Regions from separate parts of the Aeromonas sp. 25-AL00135 genome, predicted to be linked through region 3. Evidence: riboswitches for the same ligand, from Rfam matches in the RefSeq annotation. Region 3 holds a riboswitch; each other region holds the start of a gene.
The links. Region 3 has a riboswitch for cyclic di-GMP ahead of ACW5XC_RS10120 (hypothetical protein). Riboswitches for the same ligand answer to the same signal wherever they lie in the genome.

Region 1: another riboswitch for cyclic di-GMP. It lies ahead of gbpA (N-acetylglucosamine-binding protein GbpA); the one in region 3 lies ahead of ACW5XC_RS10120 (hypothetical protein).
Region 2: another riboswitch for cyclic di-GMP. It lies ahead of ACW5XC_RS00010 (glycosyl hydrolase family 18 protein); the one in region 3 lies ahead of ACW5XC_RS10120 (hypothetical protein).

Annotation. Positions count from the first base shown of each region.
Region 1 is NZ_JBSTYQ010000010.1:11,910-19,438, reverse strand. Features, by position in the region: gene ACW5XC_RS10895 (ferredoxin reductase family protein) at 1-303, opposite strand, end outside; gene ACW5XC_RS10890 (hypothetical protein) at 453-821, shown strand; gene ACW5XC_RS10885 (M3 family metallopeptidase) at 926-2,791, opposite strand; gene ACW5XC_RS10880 (methyl-accepting chemotaxis protein) at 3,068-4,750, shown strand; cyclic di-GMP riboswitch class I at 5,015-5,100, shown strand; gene gbpA (N-acetylglucosamine-binding protein GbpA) at 5,166-6,587, shown strand; gene cbl (HTH-type transcriptional regulator Cbl) at 6,646-7,529, opposite strand, start outside.
Region 2 is NZ_JBSTYQ010000001.1:286-7,814, forward strand. Features, by position in the region: gene ACW5XC_RS00005 (ExeM/NucH family extracellular endonuclease) at 1-2,113, opposite strand, end outside; cyclic di-GMP riboswitch class I at 2,407-2,489, shown strand; gene ACW5XC_RS00010 (glycosyl hydrolase family 18 protein) at 2,605-5,634, shown strand; gene ACW5XC_RS00015 (chemotaxis protein CheV) at 5,774-6,718, shown strand; gene ACW5XC_RS00020 (arylesterase) at 6,901-7,512, opposite strand.
Region 3 is NZ_JBSTYQ010000009.1:34,033-41,561, reverse strand. Features, by position in the region: gene ACW5XC_RS10130 (hypothetical protein) at 1-351, opposite strand, end outside; gene ACW5XC_RS10125 (fimbrial protein) at 451-993, opposite strand; cyclic di-GMP riboswitch class I at 1,857-1,943, shown strand; gene ACW5XC_RS10120 (hypothetical protein) at 2,035-2,352, shown strand; gene ACW5XC_RS10115 (collagenase) at 2,823-5,582, shown strand; gene ACW5XC_RS10110 (SanA/YdcF family protein) at 5,770-6,711, shown strand; gene ACW5XC_RS10105 (superoxide dismutase) at 6,795-7,409, opposite strand; partial or broken gene ACW5XC_RS10100 (hypothetical protein) at 7,427-7,529, opposite strand, start outside.

The sequences.
Region 1 (7,529 bases), on a different contig from region 3:
CGAGACCGCCCACTTGGGCGCCTCCACCAGCAGCCAGTGAGCGGTCAGTGCCAATGCGCCGCCGATGGCCGTCTGGCGGTGCAATCGCAACATCCGGTCCAGACCGCCACACCACACCTCCAGCCGCGGCAGACGCAACGCCAGCAACAGCGAAATGGCCATATAGGCCATCCCCAGCAGGCCCGTCAGCAGCAACATCTCATGGCGCCAGGGCCACACCCCGTTGGCATCCCCCGCATAACCGAGCCACCAGACCCCGACCGCCAGCAGCGGCAACAGCCACCACACCCGTTTACTCGTCATAACATGCTCCCTGGTTCCATCGTGGCAGGGCCTCACCCCTGCTCATGGCTCCATTACAACCCCGTCCGGTCACAAGACTTTGCCAGAGGGGGAAGCTTGTGTGGCAATGTGTGACAAACGGAAACAAAAGAGGGGCCGACCGGCCCCTCGTGATCACCCTTGTTGGCTCGCCCCTCTTCATAGGAGATGGCGCACAATTCGCCTCCGCTGTGATTGACGATCCGCCAGCAAGAGGAATCAAATGGGGACGTTACATATCTGCGGCGGAAAACCTGCTGCCCACTCTTCCGGACAAGGAGTCCCCCTTGCTTTCATCCACCGAACAACGCGTCTGCTCAAGCTGTCAGCGCGAGACCAACCATGTCGTGGTGCTGGTCGACAAATCCTATGGAAAAGAGGTGAAACCAGAGCAAAAGCACACTGTATTTATCAAAGACTTCATTACCGGCTGGGCCGCCGGCCCCTTTCTGGCCAACATGGATCGCTTTGAACGCCACACCATCTGTGAAAATTGCTGAAATAAAGTCATTGATGAATCGTGAATAATGAAAAAAATAATGGCAGGAAGGTCGCCCCTCCTGCCAATTGCCTATTCATATCAAGCCTGCCTTCATCAGATCACTTACTGCACGCAGCTCAGCTCCTCTCTGACATCTCCAGCAAAGTAGCACCGGGTAATCCACGCCTCGAAATCGGCCAGCATACGGGTTTCCGACTCGCTGTTGTCGGCGATAAGCTCGGCGCCGTGTACCACGCGGATATGGGCATCGAGCGGGGACTCCTCACCCGTAGCCGGACGTTGCTGCGCGGCGGCCATGCAGGCCTTAGCCTGTTGCCACGCTTCGTCTGCGCTCAGGTTGCATGCCTCGGCCAGCGGCACCGCGCTGAATCCCTCGCCAGTCAGGCTGCGCAGGGTCTCATCGTGAGTCATGCCGTTGCCCGGCCCCCAGTAGTGGGCGGCCAGATCCGGCCCGATACGCGGGTTGTCGGTGAGGTAGCCATCACGTTTGAGGAAAAAGGCGCGGGTCTGCTCCACCGCCATCAGCGCCAGCAGGTAGCCGTGATAGGCGCAGGCCGACTCCTGATTAAGGAGGTGCGGAATGGCCAGCAGCGGGCGCGGGCTCTCCACTCCGACAATCTTGCGCTCCCACTGACGGGCCAGCGCCAGCACCGCCTCGGGGCTACGTTCGGCCTCATCCATGGCGTAGAGATCCCGCTCGAAGTAGGCCACCAGCGCGATCTGGCGTTCGTTGAAGGCACGAAACGGCTGGCGTGCGGCGATCATCGCCTTGATAAGCGCATCGGGGAGCGCCTCTCCTGCCGCATTTCTAGCGTAACGTTTGAGCCAGTCGGCATCGTCCAGCAGGCTGTCGCAGAACATCGACTGGGTCTCGGCATAAGCCATGGAAGTTGGCGGGAACTCCTGGGAGAAGCAGGGGGCGTTGCCGGTGACATTGGCAAAATGCGCGGCGTGCCCCCCCTCGTGGAACAGGGTGTTGAGGCCACTCCAGCCGCTGCCCACCTGCGCCGGATCGGCCAGGCTGGTGAAATTGACCACCGCAGGCACCCAATCCCCTTGCTGGAAGAAGCTCGGAACCGGGCCGTGGCAGAAGCCGTTCTCATACTTCCCCTCCCGTGTCAGCAAATCCAGGGTCAGGGTCGCCCCGCGATACTGGATGCCGAGCCGGCGGAAGCTCTCGATCCAATCTCGCAGCGCCCGCGAGAAGGGCACGTAAGGATCGAGCTGACGGGTCACGTCGCCGCTCACGCTGTAACGCAGGTTGTGAGGCAGCAGGGCCGCCTCGCCCTTGGCGGCCTTCAGCTCGGCCAGGCTCTGCTGCAACCGAGCGTCGGTGCGGGCAATAAAGTCGTCGAGGATGGCGAACAGCTGCTCCGGGCTCATCTGCTCGTTCTTGCGCACCTTGTAGTCGAAGTAGTCGCGATAGCCCATGGCGCGGGCAAAGCGGTTGCGGATCGCCACCACCTCGAGAAAACCGTTGCCGACCACCCACTGCTCCAGGGTGTGGAACATGGCGAGCGCGCTCTGGCGCACCGCCTCGTTCGGGCTGGCGGCAAGGGAGGTACTCGCGGCGGGCAGGCTGCCTGCGACCTGCTGGCCCTGCTCATCCAGCAGGGTCAGTTTCAGCCCCTTGCGGCGGGCGAACAGCGCCGCCTCGGCAGCCACCAACTCATCCATCAGGGCGGATGCGGCGGGATCTTCAATCACATTGCACTCGAAGAAGGCGATCCAGCCTTGCAGACCGCGCTTGAGATCATCCTCGTCGGCCTGCGCCAACATCTCCCGCAATTCGGGCAGACGGGCCGGATTGGCACAAAAGGCCTTGTAGGCCTGCTCGGCCGCGGTGAAACCGGCCTGATCGTCGCTGGTGCCCATATAGGTGGACCAGAAGAGATCCTCCTTGCGCCTGTGCACCTGCAGGTAGTCGGCGTTGAGCTGGTTGAAGTAATTCCTGGCAATGGAACTCATAAATTCCCTCTTGTTATGGGGTCACCCGCAGCGGGGCCCACTCCTTTTTTTAGTGAAATGCCAAATGATTCACACTCTTTGGCAAAAATTGCGCAGGGATGCGCATCAACACGCTACCAAAAAGTGGGGGTTGCTGTCTGCTGACTATACTGATGTTAAAACGCTCATTTGAGAAAGGTCGGCAAGAGACTGAAAGTAAATGAGTTGTTAACTCTTACGAACTGGCTGCCGCGGTACAGAGCCACATAAAATCAACAGGGAAATGAGGGTTTAGTCATGTTCAAGCTCGGTGATATTACCGTGAGCCGCAAATTGATTTTGCTGCTCGCACTGGCGTTTGTCGGTTTTGTCTCGCTGCTACTTATCTCGGCCAACGCGCTCCAGCGCAATCTGATGAGCGAGCGAGAGGCGCGGCTCAATGCGGTTCTGGAACAGGCCATGAGCCAGATCCAGTTTCTGGCCAGCACCCTGCCAGCAGAGCAGGCCCAGCAGGAGGCGCGCAAGCTGCTGACCAACACCCGCTTTGATGGCAACAACTATTTATTCGTCATCGACGAGAACCGCACCATGGTGGTTCACCCTATCCGTCCCGAACTGGTCGGCCAGAAGATGGGTGAAGGGGGCGCCGCTACCGCCGGGCAGTTCTGGTATCAGATGGTGGATATCGCCAAAGGGGGCAAACAGGGCACCCTGCAATATATCTGGACAGGCCCATCGGGTGAAACCGCCGACAAGCTCTCCATGGTATCCGGCTATCAGCCCTGGGGCTGGATCCTCGGTTCCGGCATGCTGCTGCAGGATATTCAGCAGACCATCTGGGCCCAGTACATGAAGATGGGGACCGCCACCGCCATCGTGATCCTGCTGATGGGGTTGCTGGGCTGGCGCATCACCCACTCCATCGTCTCCCCCCTCAGTCAGATCAACCACGCCATGCAACGGGTCGCCAAGGGGGATCTGGTGGTGAGCATCCCGGTACAGGGCAAGGATGAGCTGGGAGTGGTCGCCCGCTGCACCAACCAGAGTCTCGATGCCATCCGTCACGCCCTGCTGGAAGCCAGTCAGGGGGCTCGCAACGTGGCGGATGCCGCCCTGCGCATCGCCGCCTCTGCCGAGCAGACCAATCAGGCGGTGACCAGCCAGCGGGATCAGCTGGCCCAGCTCGCTACCGCCATGAACGAGATGAGCGCCACCATCTCCGATGTGGCCGGACACGCCGAAAATACCGCGCGGGATACCCAGGAAGCGACCGGAGAAGCCGGGCTCGGCAACCGCGACGTTCACGCCAGCGTGCACGGCATCAAGGCGCTGGCTACCGAGGTGGAGCAGGCCACCCAGCAGGTCAACCAGCTCAAGGAGGGGGTGATGCAGATCAGCGAAGTGACCGCTGTCATCAGCGCCATTTCGGAGCAGACCAACCTGCTGGCCCTCAACGCCGCCATCGAGGCAGCCCGTGCCGGTGAGCAGGGCCGCGGCTTTGCCGTGGTGGCCGACGAGGTGCGCCAGCTGGCCAGCCGCACTCGCCAATCCACCGAAGAGATCCAGAGTACCATTGCCCAGCTGCAGCAACGGGCCGTCACCGCAGCCAATGCCATGGACACCAGCCGCAAACTGGCGGAGAGCAGCGTCAACCAGTCCCAGCAGGCGGGGCAGGATCTCACCCTGATCGTCAACCACATCCAGCATGTGAGCGACATGGCGACCCAGATCGCCACCGCCGCCGAGCAGCAGAGCATGGTGGCCGAGGATATGAACCGCAACGTCAGCGGCATCAACGACTCGGCGCTGGAGATGTCCCAGTCCGCCTCGCAACTGGCGCAGGAGAGCGAGCTGCTGGCCGGTCTCTCCCGCAGCCTGGATGAGCGGCTTGCGGTGTTCAAACTGGGCAAGGAGTCCTCCACTGCGCCAATGATGGCTCCCATATCTCCCCCGTCAGGCGAGCAGCGCGCCCGTCATTGATGACGTCAATCCTTGTCGCCTTGTCACCCGACCTGCCAGCCAAGCTGGCAGGTTTTATTACGCCAACAACACGCAATCAGCATGCATCTTATCGGCATATTCAACGTTAATCGGTGCCATTCACAGATAAGAGAGCAATTTAAAAACAGTCACTTAGAATGATTTGCGCGCCATTGGATGATGCGTTTAAACATTCAACTTCAAATAACGAATCAATGCAGTGCACAATGGTGATGGCCGAACATTTGGCCCATCACTAATCATCTAGTCATTTGGCAAACTGACCGAAAGGTCGGGACGCAAAGCCTCCGGTCTACAGACGTTTTGTCCAGGATAGCGGGGTTGCCACACGCAAGTGTGTATCGGGGAATCCCCAGGCCAACTGACTGCCCACATCTGTCGAACAGAGGAATGTATGGCAGCAAAAATCCAACTCAATCACATCGCAGCGGTGCTGGCTCTGCTGGCCAGCGGCAGCGCCCTGGCCCACGGCTACATCAGCCAGCCCGAGAGCCGCAACTACCTGTGCAAAACCGGTGGCAACAGCCAGTGTGGCGGCGTGCAGTGGGAGCCCCAGAGCGTGGAGGGGCCATCAGGTTTCCCGCAAACCGGCCCGCAGGATGGACAAATCGCCTCGGCGGGCAGCCCGCGCTGGAGCGAGCTGAACATCCAGACCAGCGACCGCTGGACCAAACGTGAAGTACAGCCCGGTCCCTTCGCTATCAGCTGGACATTCACCGCAAACCACGTCACCCGCAACTGGCGCTACTACCTCACCAAGCAGGACTGGAACCCCAACCAGCCGCTCACCCGCGCCTCGTTCGACCTGACCCCCTTCTGCGTCATCGACGGCAACATGGTGCAGCCGCCCAAGCAGGTGACCCATAACTGTATCCTGCCGGAGCGCACCGGTTATCAAGTGATCCTCGGCGTGTGGGAAGTGGGCGACACCAGCAACAGTTTCTACAACATCATCGATGCCAAGTTCAAAGATGGTAGCCAGCCGCCGCTGGAGTGGAGCCAGGCAGGCACCATCTACCCCTCCATCGACCTCGCGGTGGGTGACAAGGCGATGACCCGGGTATTCGATGCCAACGGCGAGCGCCCCGATCTGCAGACCGTACTGACCATCACCACCGCCGAGCAGGGCCAGAAGAACAGCTGGGCTCATGCCCTCGCCAGCAAGATCAACGCCGAACAGAGCCTGATCCGCGCCGGTCAGCAAGGAGCCGATGGCCAGTTCAATCCGATCTACGGCATGAACCCCGTCTATCTGCATCGAGACAGCAAACTGGATCGAGTCGAGATTGACCTGCAACAGCAGCAACCGCCGGTGGTGGACAGTATCAGCGTCAGCGGTCTGGCCAGCGACTATGTGCTGGACAACGGCAAGGCAACCCTCGATTTCACCGTCACCGCACAGGGCGATCTGGCCGTCACCAGCACCCTCTATGACCACGGCGGCGTCGCCAAGGGTGAAAGCAGTGCAGATATCAAAGACAGCAGCCACACCTTCACCATGGCGCTGGAAGGACTCAAGGCAGGTCACCACCAGCTGGTGATCAAGGCCACTCCGAAAGCGGGCGGCGAGACCATCCAGCAGACCATGGATCTGATGTTCAAGGAGCAGAGCAGCGGCGAATATGACTTCGTCTTCCCGAACAACATCAAGTCCTACACCGCCGGTACCAAGGTGCAGCAGCCGAAAAATGGCAAGGTCTATCAGTGCAAGCCCTTCCCCTACAGCGGCTACTGCGTGCAGTGGGCCACCACCGCCACCCAGTTCGAGCCGGGCATCGGCTCCCACTGGCAAATGGCGTGGGATGAAGTGAAGTAACTCGCCACCGGATAGCAAAAGGGGAGCCATTGGCTCCCCTTCTGTCATCTCTTCCGATTCAAATCTGGAAGTCGAGGGCGGGCTCGCTGCCCATGGCGCGGGCCTGAATATCCGCCAGCGCCAGCTCGGGGTTGCAGAGCTGGATAAACTGCCAGGCAAAGTTGTGCTGGAACTGCCCCTGCTTGAGGCCAATCCAGGCGGTGTGGGGGGCAAACAGATGGCTGCCATCGAGCTGCACCAGCCCCTGATCGCGCTGGGTGTCGAACGCCATGTCGGCCAGTATGCCGACCCCCATCTCCAGCTCGACATAGGTCTTGATGACATCGGAGTCCTGCGCCGTCAGCAGGATCTGCGGCTCGATGCCAGCCGCAGCAAAGGCTTCATCCACCCGCACCCGCCCGGTCAACCCGGCTTGATAGGTGACGATAGGCCAGTTGGCCAGCGCCGCCAGCGTCAGATCCCGCTCGCCTGCCAGCGGATGTTGCTCGGGCACCACGATGTTGTGGTGCCAGCGGTAGTAGGGGAATGCCACCACCCCTTCGCTCTTGTCGAGCTGCTCGCTGCTGATGCCGATATCCACCTCGCCGGTCTGCACCAGCCGCACTATCTCCTCCGGGCTGCCCTGACGCAGCTCCAACTGTACCAGCGGGAACTGCTCGCGAAACGCCTTCACCACCCGCGGCAGGGCATAGCGGGCCTGAGTATGGGTGGTCGCCACCAGTAAACGTCCCGAGTCGCGGTTGGCGAAGGTGCTGGCCAGTTTGCGGATGTTGTTGGCGTCATTGAGAATGCGCTCGGCAATCACCAGCAGCTCCTTGCCAGGCTCGGTCATACCGAGCAGCCGCTTGCCGTAGCGTATAAATAGTTCGATACCGAGCTCCTCTTCCAGCTCGCGGATATGGCGACTCACCCCGGATTGCGAGGTAAAAAGGGCGTTGGCCA
Region 2 (7,529 bases), on a different contig from region 3:
GTTTGGTGGCATCGCTCTCCAGTCTCAGGTCGACGATGATGGGGTCATGGTCGGAGGCACTGAAGGGGTTGTCAGACTTGAGCAATGTGCCGGTGTACTGGCTGCCGTATTCGAACAGGGAGCTCTCGAAGGAGTTGATGTGCCAGTCGGCGACACCAGCCACCTTGCTGGCCAGCGCCGGGTTGGCGAGGGCGTAGTCCAGGGTGCCCAGCTCCCCGTCGTAGCTGTAGGAGATGGCTTTCTCCTTGTTGAATTTGACGTTGAGATCGATCAGGCCGTAGCTGCGAGTCACTTCGCGACCGAGCTGTTCATAGGACTGCTCACCGATAAAAGTGTGGGAGGCCGATACGATCTTCCGCTCGCTGGTGGCCGGGTTGTAGTCGGTCAGTACCCGGATTGGATCTTCCTTGGCGTAGGAGTTGAAGTCGCCAACCAGCAGCACCTGGCCCGGCAGTTTGCTGACCGCTTCACCCAGCACCTTGGCCGCGCTCACGCGGAACTCGGTACACTTGCCCTGCAGGTCGGCCGGTTCTGTCTTGCCATCGCCATTTTCGTAGCAGCCTGACCCCTTGGATTTGAGGTGGTTGACCACCAGCGTCAGCGGCTCCTTGCTCTTGGCGAGGGTGAAGGTCTGAACCAGAGAATCGCGCTGACCAGCTGTCTTGGCTACACCACCAGTGGTGTAGCGCTGCTCCGGCAGCTTGATGACGCTGGCATCTCCGCTGGGGGTGAGCAGGGCAGGGCGGTAGATCATCGCCACCATGATGGCGTCGCCGCCGAAGAACTTGCCATCGGTAAGTGCAGTGACCGGCAGACGCACATAGGCGTAGTGTTTGCTCGCATCCTTCTGCTGTTCGTTGAGGCGGGTCACCAGATTGTGGAGGGCCGAGTTATCCTCGAAGCCGTTGTTCTCCATCTCCATCAGGCCGAGCAGATCGGCATCCATTGCGGTAATGGCATTGACGATCTTGGTGCGCTGCTTCTCGAACTCGGGCTGGCTCTTGGCTCCCCGGTTGCAACCTTTGGCGTTGTCGGCATCCGCCTGATCCTTGCACAGGATATTGAGTGCACCGCCAATGCTGGAGTGGCTGGTGAAGTAGTTGAGCACGTTGAAGCTGCCGATCCGCAGATCGCTGCCAGCGAGGCGAGCCGGCGCGTCTTGACGATCCTCTTCAGGGCTGCGCAGCAGAGCACCGGCAGTCAGGGTGACATTGCTCGGTACTACCAGACGGAAGGCATCTTTGTTATAGACGATTACCCCCTCCAGCCCGGTCAGTTGATCACCGATGCGCAGATATCCCTGATCGGCATCCCAGCTCGGGAACCAGGGCAGTACGCCATCCGGTACTTTGTTGTTATCGGACTCTACCACCAGACGGTTGCTGCCATTTTTGGTGGCCAGTGCGACAGCGTCCGCACTGTTGGCAACATGAAGTTGGGTCGGTTTGATCAGCGGGGTTTTGTGGGCCAACTCTACGTTGTTGCGATAGACCTTGTAGTCGAAGCCGTAGTTGCGGGTCAGGTGCAGGTCACTGCTGCTGTCAAGACGTACCCGCATCCCTTCGTGGCGATTGAGCGCTTGCGCCAGCGTCTCCCCTTCATTGACCTGCAGTACGCTGGTCGGCACATTCAGCCCTTGTGCGGTGACTTGCAAGTGGGCTTTTTTGGTGGCCTTGTCGACTAACGGGGTCAGCTGGGTGCCGCCGTAAAATTCTTGCACCTGTGCTTCCAGACAGACTTCGCTCCCCGGTTTGACGTCTTTATATTTGGTCGCGAAGTCCTTGTCGTTCAGATAGACAAAGATGCCATCAGAGGTGGCCGCATTGCCATCGCCCACCGGGTCGGTCAGATAGAAACCCTTGGTCAGGCTTTGGCCCAGCGTCGTCACGATACCGCGAACGTTGAAGGTGCCCGTGCTGATTTTACCGGTCACATTGCCGTTCTTGTCGGTCACGGTCTGGGTGGCCAGCGCGCTGGCGGAGCCTGTGCCCTGAATGGTCGGGATGGGGGTGAGTTGAGCCGGATCGGACGGGCAGACAAATGCCGCATGGGCGCCTGAGGATGCAAGTGCCAGCCCCACGGCCAGCGACAGCAGGGTACGAGTACCTTTCATAGGTGTTCCTTTTTTATTTTTGCCAGTGATTCCATAGCCTTGGCTCGTTGACCAAGGGCGCGCATTGTCACATTTCTGGCATGTCATACCAGTGAGCCAACGCACATTAAATGAATCTGGGAAGGTGTGGGAAAGCGTTTTTATGATCCCAATAACGATATGATTTTTTTGATAATTCAATCAATTTTAACCCTGTGATCATGACGCTTTCGTGGCAGGGGATAATTCTCTTTGAGAATAAAGATTGAGGGGATCTTGTCGCCTTCCTATACTGGGTTCGTTCCTCACGGAACCCAGGTAAAGGGCAAACCGGCAGTGATGCCGGGGCGCAATGCTTCCGGTCTCGATCGTGGATCCAGATAGCGGGGTTTCCCTGGGTGAGGGGTGGTTTTTGTGGCAGGTCCATTGCCAGTTGTCTGCGCCCATCATGCAGGTTGCGATTGTTCTTTGCCTTGGTGACCAAGCCAAGACAAAACAAGGAAGATAACAATATGCAACAGCTTTTCAGACCCAGCAGGCTTGCCATGCTGGTCGCCCTTGCGGCTGCGCCCGCCTGGGCTCAGGCCGCTTATCCCGCCTATAAATCCGGTACTGCCTACAAGGCTGGCGATATCGTCAGCAACGTCGGTGCCCTCTACGAGTGCAAAGAATTTCCCTATTCAGGCTGGTGCGGGGCATCCCCCTATCACTATGAGCCGGGGGTAGGTGTGGTTTGGGCAGATGCCTGGAAGCCCTATGGTGGCGAGGTGCCCCCTCCTGCACTCGGCGTAGCCGTCAGCTCGCCAGCTGCTGGTGCCAGTTTCAACGAAGGAGCCAGCGTGGCGCTGGCGGTGAGCCTGAGCGGCCCGGTAACGGCCTTGGCCCGGGTGGAATATCTTGTCGACGGCAAGCTGGTTGCCACGGCAAGCGCCTCGCCCTGGAGTGCCAGCTGGAGCGCCGCCGGAGTGGGGGGGCATACCCTCAAAGCTCGCGCGCTGGATAAAGATGGCAAGGTGCTGAGCGAAGCGGATTCGAGCTTCAACGTCGCCGCCGTGGTGGCGCCAGAGGCGCCCAAGGCGAGCATCAGCAGCCCGGCCAATGGCGCCAAGGTGACGCTGGGTCGCAGTGTGGCGGTGAGTGGCAACGTTACCGATGCCAACAACGATGTGGCCAAAGTCGAGCTCTATGTCGACGGCAAGAAGGTGGGCGAAGATACCACTGCCCCCTGGCAGGTGAACTGGACACCGGATGCCAAAGGCAGTGCTGCCCTCAAGCTGGTGGCCACTGACAAGACCAACCTGAGCGGCGAGTCGGCGGCGGTGACCGTCAATGTCGAGGAGGCCGCGCTGCCGCCCACCGGTGGCAACCTCTCTTGTGACATTCGCCAGATCTATCGCCCGGATGGTTACGAGTGCATGGGGGATGACCATGCCCGCCGGGTCATCGGCTACTTCACCTCCTGGCGCACCGGCAAGAACGGCCTGCCCGCCTATCTGGTGAGCGACATCCCCTGGAACAAGATCACCCACATCAACTACGCCTTCGCGGCGGTGGATGAGCAGAGCCACACCATCAAGGTGGACGATGCAGCCACCAAGATGACCTGGGATGGCGTGCCGGGTGCCGAGATGGATCCTGAATTCGCCTACAAGGGCCACTTCAACCTGCTGTCGAAGTACAAGAAGCAGTATCCGGACGTGAAGACCCTCATCTCGGTCGGGGGCTGGGCCGATACCCGCGGTTTCTACACTGCCACTACCAAGGGTGACTGCTCGGTCAATACTGCCGGTATCAACACCCTGGCTGACTCGGCGGTGAGCTTTATCCGCCAGTACGGTTTTGACGGGGTCGATATCGACTACGAATACCCCACCTCGATGAAGGATGCGGGCAATCCCAACGACTTCCCGCTCTCCAACCAGTGCCGGGCCAAGCTGTTTGCCAACTACGAGGTGCTGATGAAGACCTTGCGGGCGCGGCTCGACAACGCCGGTAACGAAGATGGCCGCAAGTATATGCTGACCATCGCCTCACCGGCCTCGGCCTATCTGCTGCGCGGGATGGAGAACTTCCAGGTCACCCGGTACCTCGACTACGTCAACCTGATGACCTATGACTTCCACGGTGCCTGGAACCACTTTGTCGGTCACAACGCGGCCCTGTTCGACAACAATGCCGACCCCGAGCTCTCCCACTGGGGCGTCTATACCCAGACCCAGTTTGGCGGTATCGGTTACCTCAACGCGGCCTGGTCTGCCCACTACTTCCGCGGTGCGCTGGCGGCTGGCAAGATCAACGTTGGCGTGCCCTATTACACCCGCGGTTGGCAGGGGGTGAGCGGTGGCAGTCATGGGTTGGGTGGCAAGGCAGCCCTGCCGAGCCAGAACGAGTGCCAGCCGGGCACAGGTGGCAGTACCATTCCGTGCGGTAACGGGGCGGTCGGCATCGACAACATCTGGCATGATCTGGACAAGAACGGCAAAGAGATCGGCGGTGGCGCCGTGCCCATGTGGCATGCCAAAAACCTGGAGCATGCAGCCAGCCTCGGCATCACCACGCTGCCGAGTTATGGCACTGCCTGGGGTCTGGATCCCAACAATCCGGCTCACGTGATGCAGGGCAAGTATGTGCGTTACTACGATGACAAGGCACACGCGCCCTGGTTGTGGAATGAAGAGAAGAAGGTGTTCCTCTCAACCGAAGATGAAGAGTCCATGGGCCACAAGCTCGACTACATCATCAAGCGCGGTCTGGGTGGCGTGATGTTCTGGGAGATGGCGGGTGATTACGCCTTCGATCCGGCCAAGAACGAGTACGGCATGGGCAGTACCCTGACCACCCTGGCTTATGAGAAGTTTGCCAAGGCAACTCCGTACAACACCAAGCAAAACGATCTGGCCGCGCCGAGCGCCCAGCTCGATATCCAGGTCAGCCTCTCCGGCTTCAAGGAAGGGGACTCCAACTACCCGATCAACCCGAAACTCAAGCTGATCAACAAGTCGACCCAGACCATTCCGGGCGGCGCGCGCATCGAGTTTCTGGTACCCACCTCCACCTCTGACACCATCACGGATCAGAGTGGCATGGGGCTGAAAGTGGTGGAGAGCGGTGGCAACGACAACTCGGAAGGCATTGCCAACGAGAAGGACTTCCACAAGGTCGCCATGAACCTGCCGGGCTGGCAGACTCTGGCGCCAGGGGCCGAGATTGAAGTCGCCATGACCTACTACCTGCCCGCCGCTGGCGTGCCAAGCGGCATGCGCATCATCAGCGGCAGCCAGACCATTGGTCTCAAGGCCGAGTTCCCGACCCTGCCGGAGGCCGTGCTGGGCTCGGGTGGCGGCGAGAACCCGGGTACCAGCTGCAGCAGCCAGAACGTCAATCCGGCGGCCTACAAGGCCTATCCGAGCTGGCCGCAGGGGGATCATGCCAATGGCGGCGATCGCATTACCCATAACAAGGTAGTGTGGCAAGCAAACTGGTGGACCAGCAGCGAGCCCAAGGCAACCGATGGCAGCTGGAAGTCTGTCTGTAGCTATTGATTTTAAAATCAATGAGATAAGTGAGGCTTCGGCCTCACTTTTTTTGTCTGGTTGGTCGCTCTGGTTGAAAATGCGCCTGCCTTTCCTGGCGGGCAGCCTCTATAATAGAGTCGATTAATAATCAGATGGATATCAGCGTATGGCGAGTATATTGGATTCCGTTGATCAACGAACTCAACTGGTGGGTGAAAACCGCCTCGAGTTGTTGATGTTTCGTCTCGGCACCCGTCAGATGTTCGCCATCAACGTCTTCAAGGTACGGGAAGTGGTCAAGTTGCCCCATCTGAGCAAGATGCCGGGCTCCCACCATAACATCAGCGGGGTGGCTAATATCCGCGGTACCTCGATCCCGGTGATCAACCTGCGCAGCGCCATCGGTATGCGCCCCATGCCCATCGATAGTGAATCCAACCTCATTATCACCGAATATAACCGTTCCATTCAGGGCTTTCTGGTGGGGCAGGTGGCCAATATTGTCAATATGACCTGGAAGGACATCCTGCCGCCGCCGCGCTCCGCTGGGCGCGCCAACTACCTCACTGCCATCACCCGCATTCCCGAAGATGGAGTGGAGCAGATCGTCGAGATTATCGATGTGGAGAAGGTGCTGGCGGAGATCATCACCTATGACATCCGCATCTCCGAGGAGGTGCTGGACCGGGAGATCCTGCCCGAGATGCATGGCCGCAAAGTGCTGATCGTCGATGACTCCAGCACCGCCCGCAATCTGGTGCGCGAGACCCTGGGTCAGCTTGGGCTCGAGGTGATCGAGTGTCAGGATGGTTTGCAGGCGCTGACCCTGCTCAAGGGATGGTGCGATGCTGGCAAGAAGGTGACCGACGAGATCCTGCTGATGATCACCGATGCCGAGATGCCGGAGATGGACGGCTACCGCCTGACCCACGAGGTGCGCAGCGATCCGCGCATGTCCGATCTCTTTATCACCCTCAACACCTCCCTGAGCGGCAACTTCAACGAAGCCATGGTCAAGAAGGTGGGGTGCGACCGCTTTATCTCCAAATTCCAGCCCGACTTGTTGGTCGGCGTGGCCCAGGAGCGGCTGCGCCAGGTGCTGGAAAGCTGAGAAGCTGTCTGCCGGTTATGCTAAATCAATAACAACACATCCCGCTTCGGCGGGATGTGTTGTTATTGGGTATTGGCGATGGATAGGTTGAAGCAAGGTGCCACGCAGAGATCGTCGACCATTCAAAACATCCGATTTTGGCGGGATATTTTGTTATGGGATATTGGTGATAGACGGCGGGCTTATTGGCTAAGCAGCGGCTCCATAAAGCGGGCGACTTTATCGCGGATTTGTGGCTGGGCCGCCGGGGTGGGATGAATACCATCGTTCATCATAAGTTCAGGGCGCAGCGCAATATCATCCATAAAGAAGGGCAGCAAGGGCAGATCGTTAGCCTGGGCCAACTCGGGAAAGATCTGTTCGAACTGGCGCAGATAGCGGGCACCGTAGTTGCGGGGCAGCTGGATTTGGGTCAACACCACAAGGGTCTGCTGCTCCTTGGCGAGCGCGATCATGCTGGCCAGATTTTGGCGGGTAATGGTCGGTGCGAAGCCGCGCAGGCCGTCGTTGCCTCCCAGTTCGATCAGCAGCCAGTCTGGCTTGTGCTCCTTCAGCAGAGCGGGCAGACGGGCCAGCGCCCCTTGGGTCGTTTCACCACTGATGCTGGCATTGAGCAGAGTGTGTTTGCCACCCTCCTCCTGCCATTTCTGGTTGAGCAGGGCGGGCCAGCTCTGCTCAACCTGCATTTGATAGCCGGCGCTCAGGCTGTCTCCCAGCACCAGCAGGGTTTGGGCCTGAGCCGACGAGAGCAGGCTGCCGAGGCCAACGAACAAGGCAAACAGAATACGCACCATCAATTCAACTCCCGCTA
Region 3 (7,529 bases):
GAAAAACAGCTGACTGCTCATGAGCCCCAAATTGAATTCCAGATCACTGTTGACGATATCCGAGACAATAAAGCGCTCGCCGGACACCTTGTGATATTGGCCGTTATTGAGAATGCCCAGCTCATCGCTCATGGCACCACGCACGGACATGGAAATAAAAGGCAGTGATGCCACCGTTGCCCCGTCAACCTGACAACCGCTGATTTTCAGCGTGCCCAGTTGCTGAGCCTGCAATGGAATACTGCGCAGCACCTCCAGCGTACAGCCCGATTCGGCTAGTCCATCCGTGAGTTCGTTGGCGTGGACTGATCCCGCCATCATCACCAGTTGCAGCACCATGGCCGCCATCATTGAAGTTTTCATGATTAGGGTTCGATGTGAGGAAACAGAATGTGTGAAGTTGTGGTGGCTCGCACCACCACAACCCTTGTCACACGTTAAGGCACTCTATTACTCGTAGGAGAGAGTAAAGTTGGTCACTGCAGTGAAAGCACCGGCTTTCAGCGGGTTGGTGTCTTGGCTTGCATAGCCTTTCAGCACGGCGCTAAAGGGCAACTCGTTGTCACCGTTGACCAGGCCGAAGGCGGCAGTCGGGGTACCCAGTACGATCGGAGCACCGCCCGGAGCGGTCATCTTGATACCGGCACCCGCGGCGTCACCACCACCGATCACCAGCAGGCTGGGGTCTACCGGGTCTTTGGCACCACTGAAGGTCACCTTGACGGCATCTTCCTTGTCAGAGATTTCACAGTTCAGCAGCTTGATGCTGAACGGCTTGGAGCTGGACTCACCACCGTTGGCCAGCTCTTTGGTGCTGATCTGGCCCATTTCAACTACCTGGTCAACAGACTCAGGGGCTACAGAGCAAGGGGCGTTGATGATTTCACCGTTAAAAGTGACTTTACCGGAACCGGCACCACCAGCAGCAAAAGCGGAGCCGCACATCAGCATGGAACCAACACCCATAGCAACCAGAATCTTATTAGCTTTCATTCGTTTATACCTACATTAACGTGTGTTGTACTGCATCACTCCAATCATGCTGGAGTCACGATATTAAGTGATGCCGCGATATACTGCACAGCAACTGTTGGCGCTCGTCTCTCATTAAGCCGATGAGAAGTCATGCCAATAATAAACTGTGCCTCTTCAGGTTTATTTAAATAAGCAAAAGCAGCACACCGCATCAGGGGTAGTTCCCGCTACACCTCAACTGCACAACTACATACGTCCTTGTCGTCTGTGCAGAAAGCCGCATTCCGCTTTTGCTTGACGAACAAATTAACGACTCGTTTGATGCACATCAAATACATTTTGATTTGTATAAATTTTTTTATAAACACCTAAAAAACAACGACTTAAACCAACAATGAAACATAAAACGATATCATGAAATAAATAAAGTTCATATAAAGGGCATCTATTGCAATATTGTCAGACTATGAATTTAAAGTCGCACACAAAATTTCAACAAGAACACAACAAAGATAATCTATCTATTTTTGACAATAGTTATCAACCACTTCATAAACCGCCCCCTAAAGAGGTAATCAGGTAATCAGGTAATCAGGTAATCAGGTAATCAGGTAATCAGGTAATCAGGTAATCAGGTAATCAGGTAATCAGGTAATCAGGTAATCAAATTATTGGCAGCCCACACATAAATATACATCTACTACATTACATATTAATCATAGATATGACGCGCTAATATAGAGGCTTGTCCGCAATATTCACAGGCATGATTTGAGATAAAAAATAAATATACGTTATTAATTATGCAGACTAACTGTGATCCATCTCTCATGATTTTTAAGCCGATTGATTTCTCAAAGTGGAGTGTTATCATCTAGACATAGAGTAAAGGGCAAACCGATCGAAAGGTCGGGACGCAAAGCCACCGGTCTAAGGGTTTTGATACCTAAGACAGCGGAGCTGCCATCTGAGAAGAGTGATGTTATTGCCGATTTATGGCATTACTCTTTGATTGCGTTGCCCTTTTCGTACAACACCTGTGACGAAAAGGACATAGATATGAAAGCTCAACACACCGCCTCCCGTTTAGTTCGCAAGACAGTTTTCTCTGTATGCACCTCCTTGCTGCTTGGTACCGCCTTGTTGCCATCCACAGCTTCTGCGGCTGATGGCTCAGTGACGTTTACTGGCACTATCTATGAATCTCCATGTGATTTTTCTGACAGCAGCGTGACCTGCTATTCAGGCATGAACAAGCAAACCATGCCTTTGGCTCACTTGCAGCAAGCCGGTCAAATCAGCTCAATTAGCAGCACTATCAGCTACAAAGTGACCAATGCCAGCAACATGGCGATCGTGACTGTCAGCTATCTCTGATGACTCATCTGTAGTGACGCTGAAATTGGCGCGAAACAGATGAGCAGGTGGTGTTGAAAGCAACTCTTATCAGGTCGCCTGTGCTACCCATACAGGCGGCCAATATCTTTTCATCCCGCCTCCTCACGAACAAATAGCTGGCTTTGCTGATTGAGTCACCAGTCATCATGCGCCCAGATAATGTGGCTTAAGCCACAGGGACATCTCGCTTTTCCTGGTCATTTGCTGCATGTCTCGTGTTGATTAAATGAGATCTGACACGCACTTTACACAACTAACAACTTCTTCAATAAAGTCGCATGTGAGCCCTCACTACGGCAGCAGGAGTTCAAAAACAGCAAGCATATAAATCAACGCTATATCATTGATTTATATGTCATTTAAAAAATCATTGATATTCCTTTGAGTCCCTGTAAATTGCCTTGCGATTACTCGCAAGACAATACACAAACAAGAACAAAGGGATAAAAATGAACCGTTCAGGTACCGGGTGGCTGCTGCTGGCAGGCCCCCTGCTTTTGGCTACATCCTCGGCGCAAGCCAACTACTCCCCCAATGACTGGCGACAGTATCAGCTGACTGGCGAATCGAGGCGGCAACTGGCCGCGCGCATCACCGAGATCACCTACGAGCTCAAGGCGCGCAGCAGCAATGCTCCTTACCAGCAGCTCAGGGTCTACCGTCGCTTCGACTGGCAGAGCAGCGATCTCGCTGCACTGGCCGAACAGCAGTGTGGCGAGCCGCAGCTCAAGGTAGATGCGGGCTGGCAGATCCGCTTCGTGCGCTGTGAAGATCGGATTCCGGCGGGCAAGCTCATTCCCGCCAGCAGTTATGACTTTGGTTATGGCCTCAAGCAGGGTCGCTGGGAGCAGCTGGCGGGCACGCCGACCGCCCAGCGGCAGGATCGTCTGCCGCTGCCGCAAGCCATCATCCTGGGTCAGAGTGAAAGGGAGCTGGATCGCTGCGAACTCAACGCACAAGGCCGCTGCGCAGAGTCGGAGTGGCACTATCAGCCGCAGGATTGGCAGCAGTTGCAGGTACTTGAAGAGACCCCGAGCGAGCGGGATGGCCGGTTGGAGCAGATTTTCTTCCGTCTGCAACCGGTGGCAGGCAGTCAGGCGGCCGCTCAGGTCAGCGAGATCCATGTCTGGCGCCGCTATCAGTGGCTGCTGGATCAACTCACGCCTCAGCAGGAGTGTGATGAGCCGCAGGAGCGCAAGGAGGGGAGCAACACCATCCGCTATCGCATCTGCCGTCAGGTGATCCCCACTGGCAGCGAGGTTCAGGTAACGCTGCAAGATAGCGGCTACCAATACCCGGTCGCTGGCGGCGAGTGGCAACCCCTGCCAGAGAGCAAAGCGTGGCAGGAGAGTCGGGTGCTCAATCGCCCCATCGTGCTGGCCAGCAAGGAGGAGCAGCTGGAGTGCCGCCGCGCCAACGGTCGTCTCTGCTCCGAGCCCGAGCTGCCCGATGTGGATCTGCTCGACAGCGATGCCGCCAAACTGGTGGCCGACGTGAGCGGCCAGAACAGTCCTGCCTGGCAGGCGGATTACGGCCACGATGACGCCAAGCTGATGGCGGTGGTGCGCGGCATACGAGCCCTGCTGGCGGCCAACCAGCCGACCCATCCGGCAATGGACAAGCTGCTCTACTATGTGCGCGCCCACAACTACCACGGCGGCGTTGGCAAGGAGAGTGATCAGGTCGCCCGGGCACTGGCCGGGGTGATGATTGATCTGCTCAACCACCCCCTGCTGCTGGGAGCTGAACCGCAGGATCAGGCTGGCACAGTGCTGGAAGCCTGGAGCGTAGCGGCGCAGGGACAGCTTGGGCAAGCCGCCTTCCGCCAGAATGCCGCCCCCATGCTGGCCCAGCTCAACCAGGCGCTCGGCTACGCGGTGCAACATGCGGCACAGATCAATGGCCACAAACCCTGGGCCGATGGCCTGTTCGAGCTGCTCAATCTGGTCGATCAGAGCGCCGCTTACGGTCAGCAGGCTGACTTCAGCGCAGCTGTGCTGCAACAGGAGGCGGCATTGCGCCAGAGCCTGCTGCAACTGGGCCTGAGCGAGCTGGCCCTCTGGAAACAGCGCGATGGCTCACGGGATCTGTTTATCTTCAACAACATCCTCGATGCCCACAGCCGCCTCTACCAGATGATGCGCTACCTCCATCACACCAGCCCGGATAAGGCGATTGCCTATCGCCAACAGCTGGATCGCGATGTCATCGCCATCATGCGCCAGCAGGGGCTGATCCCGGGTGGCCAGCATCCGGCCGCCATGCTGGAAGAGGTCTCCCTGACCCTCTCCAGCTACTACCTCACCTACACGGATCGCACCAGCGAAGCCTGTGTCAGCGGCGAGTTCGCCGGGCTTTGTACCCCGATCCGCATGGAAGATATTCTGCCGTTCGAGCACACCTGCTCACCCACCCTGCGTCTGCGCGCTCAGGATCTGACTCAGGCTCAGGCCGAAGGGATCTGCCGCGAGCTGGGTGATGAAGAGCAGCGCTTCCACCAGCAGATGGAGACTGGCTGGCAACCGGTGGCCGATGATCACAACGAGGCGCTGGAGCTGGTGATCTTCAACTCCTCCGCCGACTGGGGCCGCTACGGCAGCGCGCTGTTTGGCGTCTCCACCGACAATGGCGGCATCTATATCGAGGGGGATCCGGCTCGCCCCGGCAATCAGGCCCGCTTCTTCGCCTATGAGGCGGAGTGGAAACGCCCTGCTTTCCAGGTGTGGAACCTGCGCCACGAGTACATTCACTATCTGGATGGCCGCTTTAACCAGTACGGCAGCTTCGGCCACTATCCGCTCAACCGCACCACCTGGTGGGCCGAGGGGGTTGCAGAGTACATCGCCCACGGGCAGTGTTTTGCCCGGGGTCTGGATAACGTGGCAAACCGCCCCGCCAACCAGCGTCCGACACTGGCGGCTATCCTCCACCTTGACTACGACCAGGGTGGCGAGATGGTCTACTCCTGGTCCTATACCGTGCACCGCTTCCTCAACGATACCGGTCGCGGCGCCAGCTGGCTGGCGCTGGCACAGGCGCTGCGCAATCCGGATCGACAGCAGGCGATGAGCGACTTCGAAGGGGAGCTGGACCGCCTGATCGCCAACGACAGCGACGCCTATCAGGCATGGCTCGCCCGGGATCTGCTGCCCTGGTGGCAAGCCAACAAGGAGTCAGACGCCTGCAAGGGTAACGACTCCGCCCACTGATAAACCTTCACCCAACAGAGGGGCTGCCACCGCAGCCCCTCTCTTCATCCTCCCGCTCTCCCGGCCTCTGCTGCGACAACCTCTGCCCGAATGAGGTGCCCGCCCGTTATCAAGCCTGACGCCAGCGGCCGAGTTGTAATAGAATGCCGATAGCCACTCCCAACTTCAGACCCTGACCGCACCGCGCATGAAGAAGTTTGCCAAGATCCTCCTCGCCTGCCTTGTTTTGCTGCTGGCCCTGATTGCCATGCTGCTGGGCTACAGCGAGTGGATCGTCTCGGATGCCCGTCACTACACCTACGATCAGGTGGACAAGGTGCCCTACAACCGGGTTGCGGTGGTGCTGGGTACCTCCAAATATCTCTCCGGTGGCGGCCCCAACCACTACTTCAAATACCGCATCAAGGCGGCGGCCGAGCTCTATAACAATGCCAAGGTGGACTTCATCATCGTCTCCGGTGACAACGCTACCGTGCAGTACAACGAGCCACGCCAGATGCGCCGCGCCCTGATCAAGGCGGGCATCCCCGCCTCCGCCATTTATATGGATTTCGCCGGATTTCGCACCCTCGACTCAGTGGTTCGCGCCAAAGAGGTATTCGGCCAGGAGCGCTTTACCGTGGTCTCCCAGGGCTTTCATAACGAGCGGGCCATTTTCATCGCCCGCCATTTCGGTATCGATGCGGTCGGCTTCAATGCCGAGGATCCCAGCGCCTATCAGGGGATCCGAACCCGGGTGCGGGAAGTCTTTGCCCGCCTGATGGGGTTACTCGACCTCTATGTACTGGACAAGGGGCCCAAGTTCCTCGGCGCTCCTGTGCCCATCGGTCTGCCTGTGCCTTGCCAGTCACTGAGCACCATCGGCAGCCTGCAACCCTGCCTCAAACAGCCCAAACCGGCGATGGATGAGGCCAAGCCAGCGGCAGTATCTGCCGCGGTTGCCACCGAGTCGGCTACTCCATCTTCCTCGGCCGTGACGGAACAAGTCACTCCAGCTTTATCCGCTGCGGCAACGACTGAGCCGGTCACTCCCGCCAAATCCGCGGCAGAAACCGCCGCCGAGATGCCCAGCGCGGCCTTGCCCACAATGCCGATGGCCCCTTCAGCCGCCAGCACAGCCGCACCATAAACAGATGACCCGCCAACTGGCGGGTCTTGTTATTACAGCGCAGGTTGTGGCGGCGATTCTGCACACCCATACCCGGCGACAGGTCAGCCTCGCGCCGCCTGATAGCGGCGGGCCACTTCAGCCCAATCCACCACCTGATAGAAGGCTGCGATATAGTCAGGACGCTTGTTCTGGTACTTGAGATAGTAGGCGTGCTCCCACACATCCAGTCCCAGGATCGGGGTATGGCCATGCATCAGGGGACTATCCTGATTGGCACTGCTCTCCACCTGCAATCTGCCCGCCTTGTCCACCACCAGCCAGGCCCAGCCGCTGCCAAAGCGGCTCAGGGCCGCCTGAGTGAAGGCCTGCTTGAAGGCATCGAATCCCCCCAATTCCCGCTCGATGGCCAGAGCCAGCTCACCACCCGGCTCACCGCCCCCCTGCGGGCTCATCACCAGCCAGAACAGGGAGTGGTTGGCATGGCCGCCACCATGGTTGCGGACCGCCCCCTGCAAGGTGGCAGGCAAAGTATCGAAGCGGCGCAGCAGCTCCTCTACCGGCAGTGCAGCCAGCTCGGGCGCCCCTTCCAGCGCGGCGTTGAGGTTGTTGATATAGGTCTGGTGATGACGGCTATGGTGGATCTCCATGGTCAGGGCATCGATATGGGGTTCCAGTGCGTCGTAGGCATAGTTCAGGGCAGGCAGGGTATGGCTCATGATGACCTCTGTTCGGATTAATGGAGCCGGGATGAGGGCTCGCTCTGACACAGGCAGTGACCGAGCGAACACATGATCCCGGCGTGGCTGCCGTGGCGCTGTACGAACGTCAGCAACTCG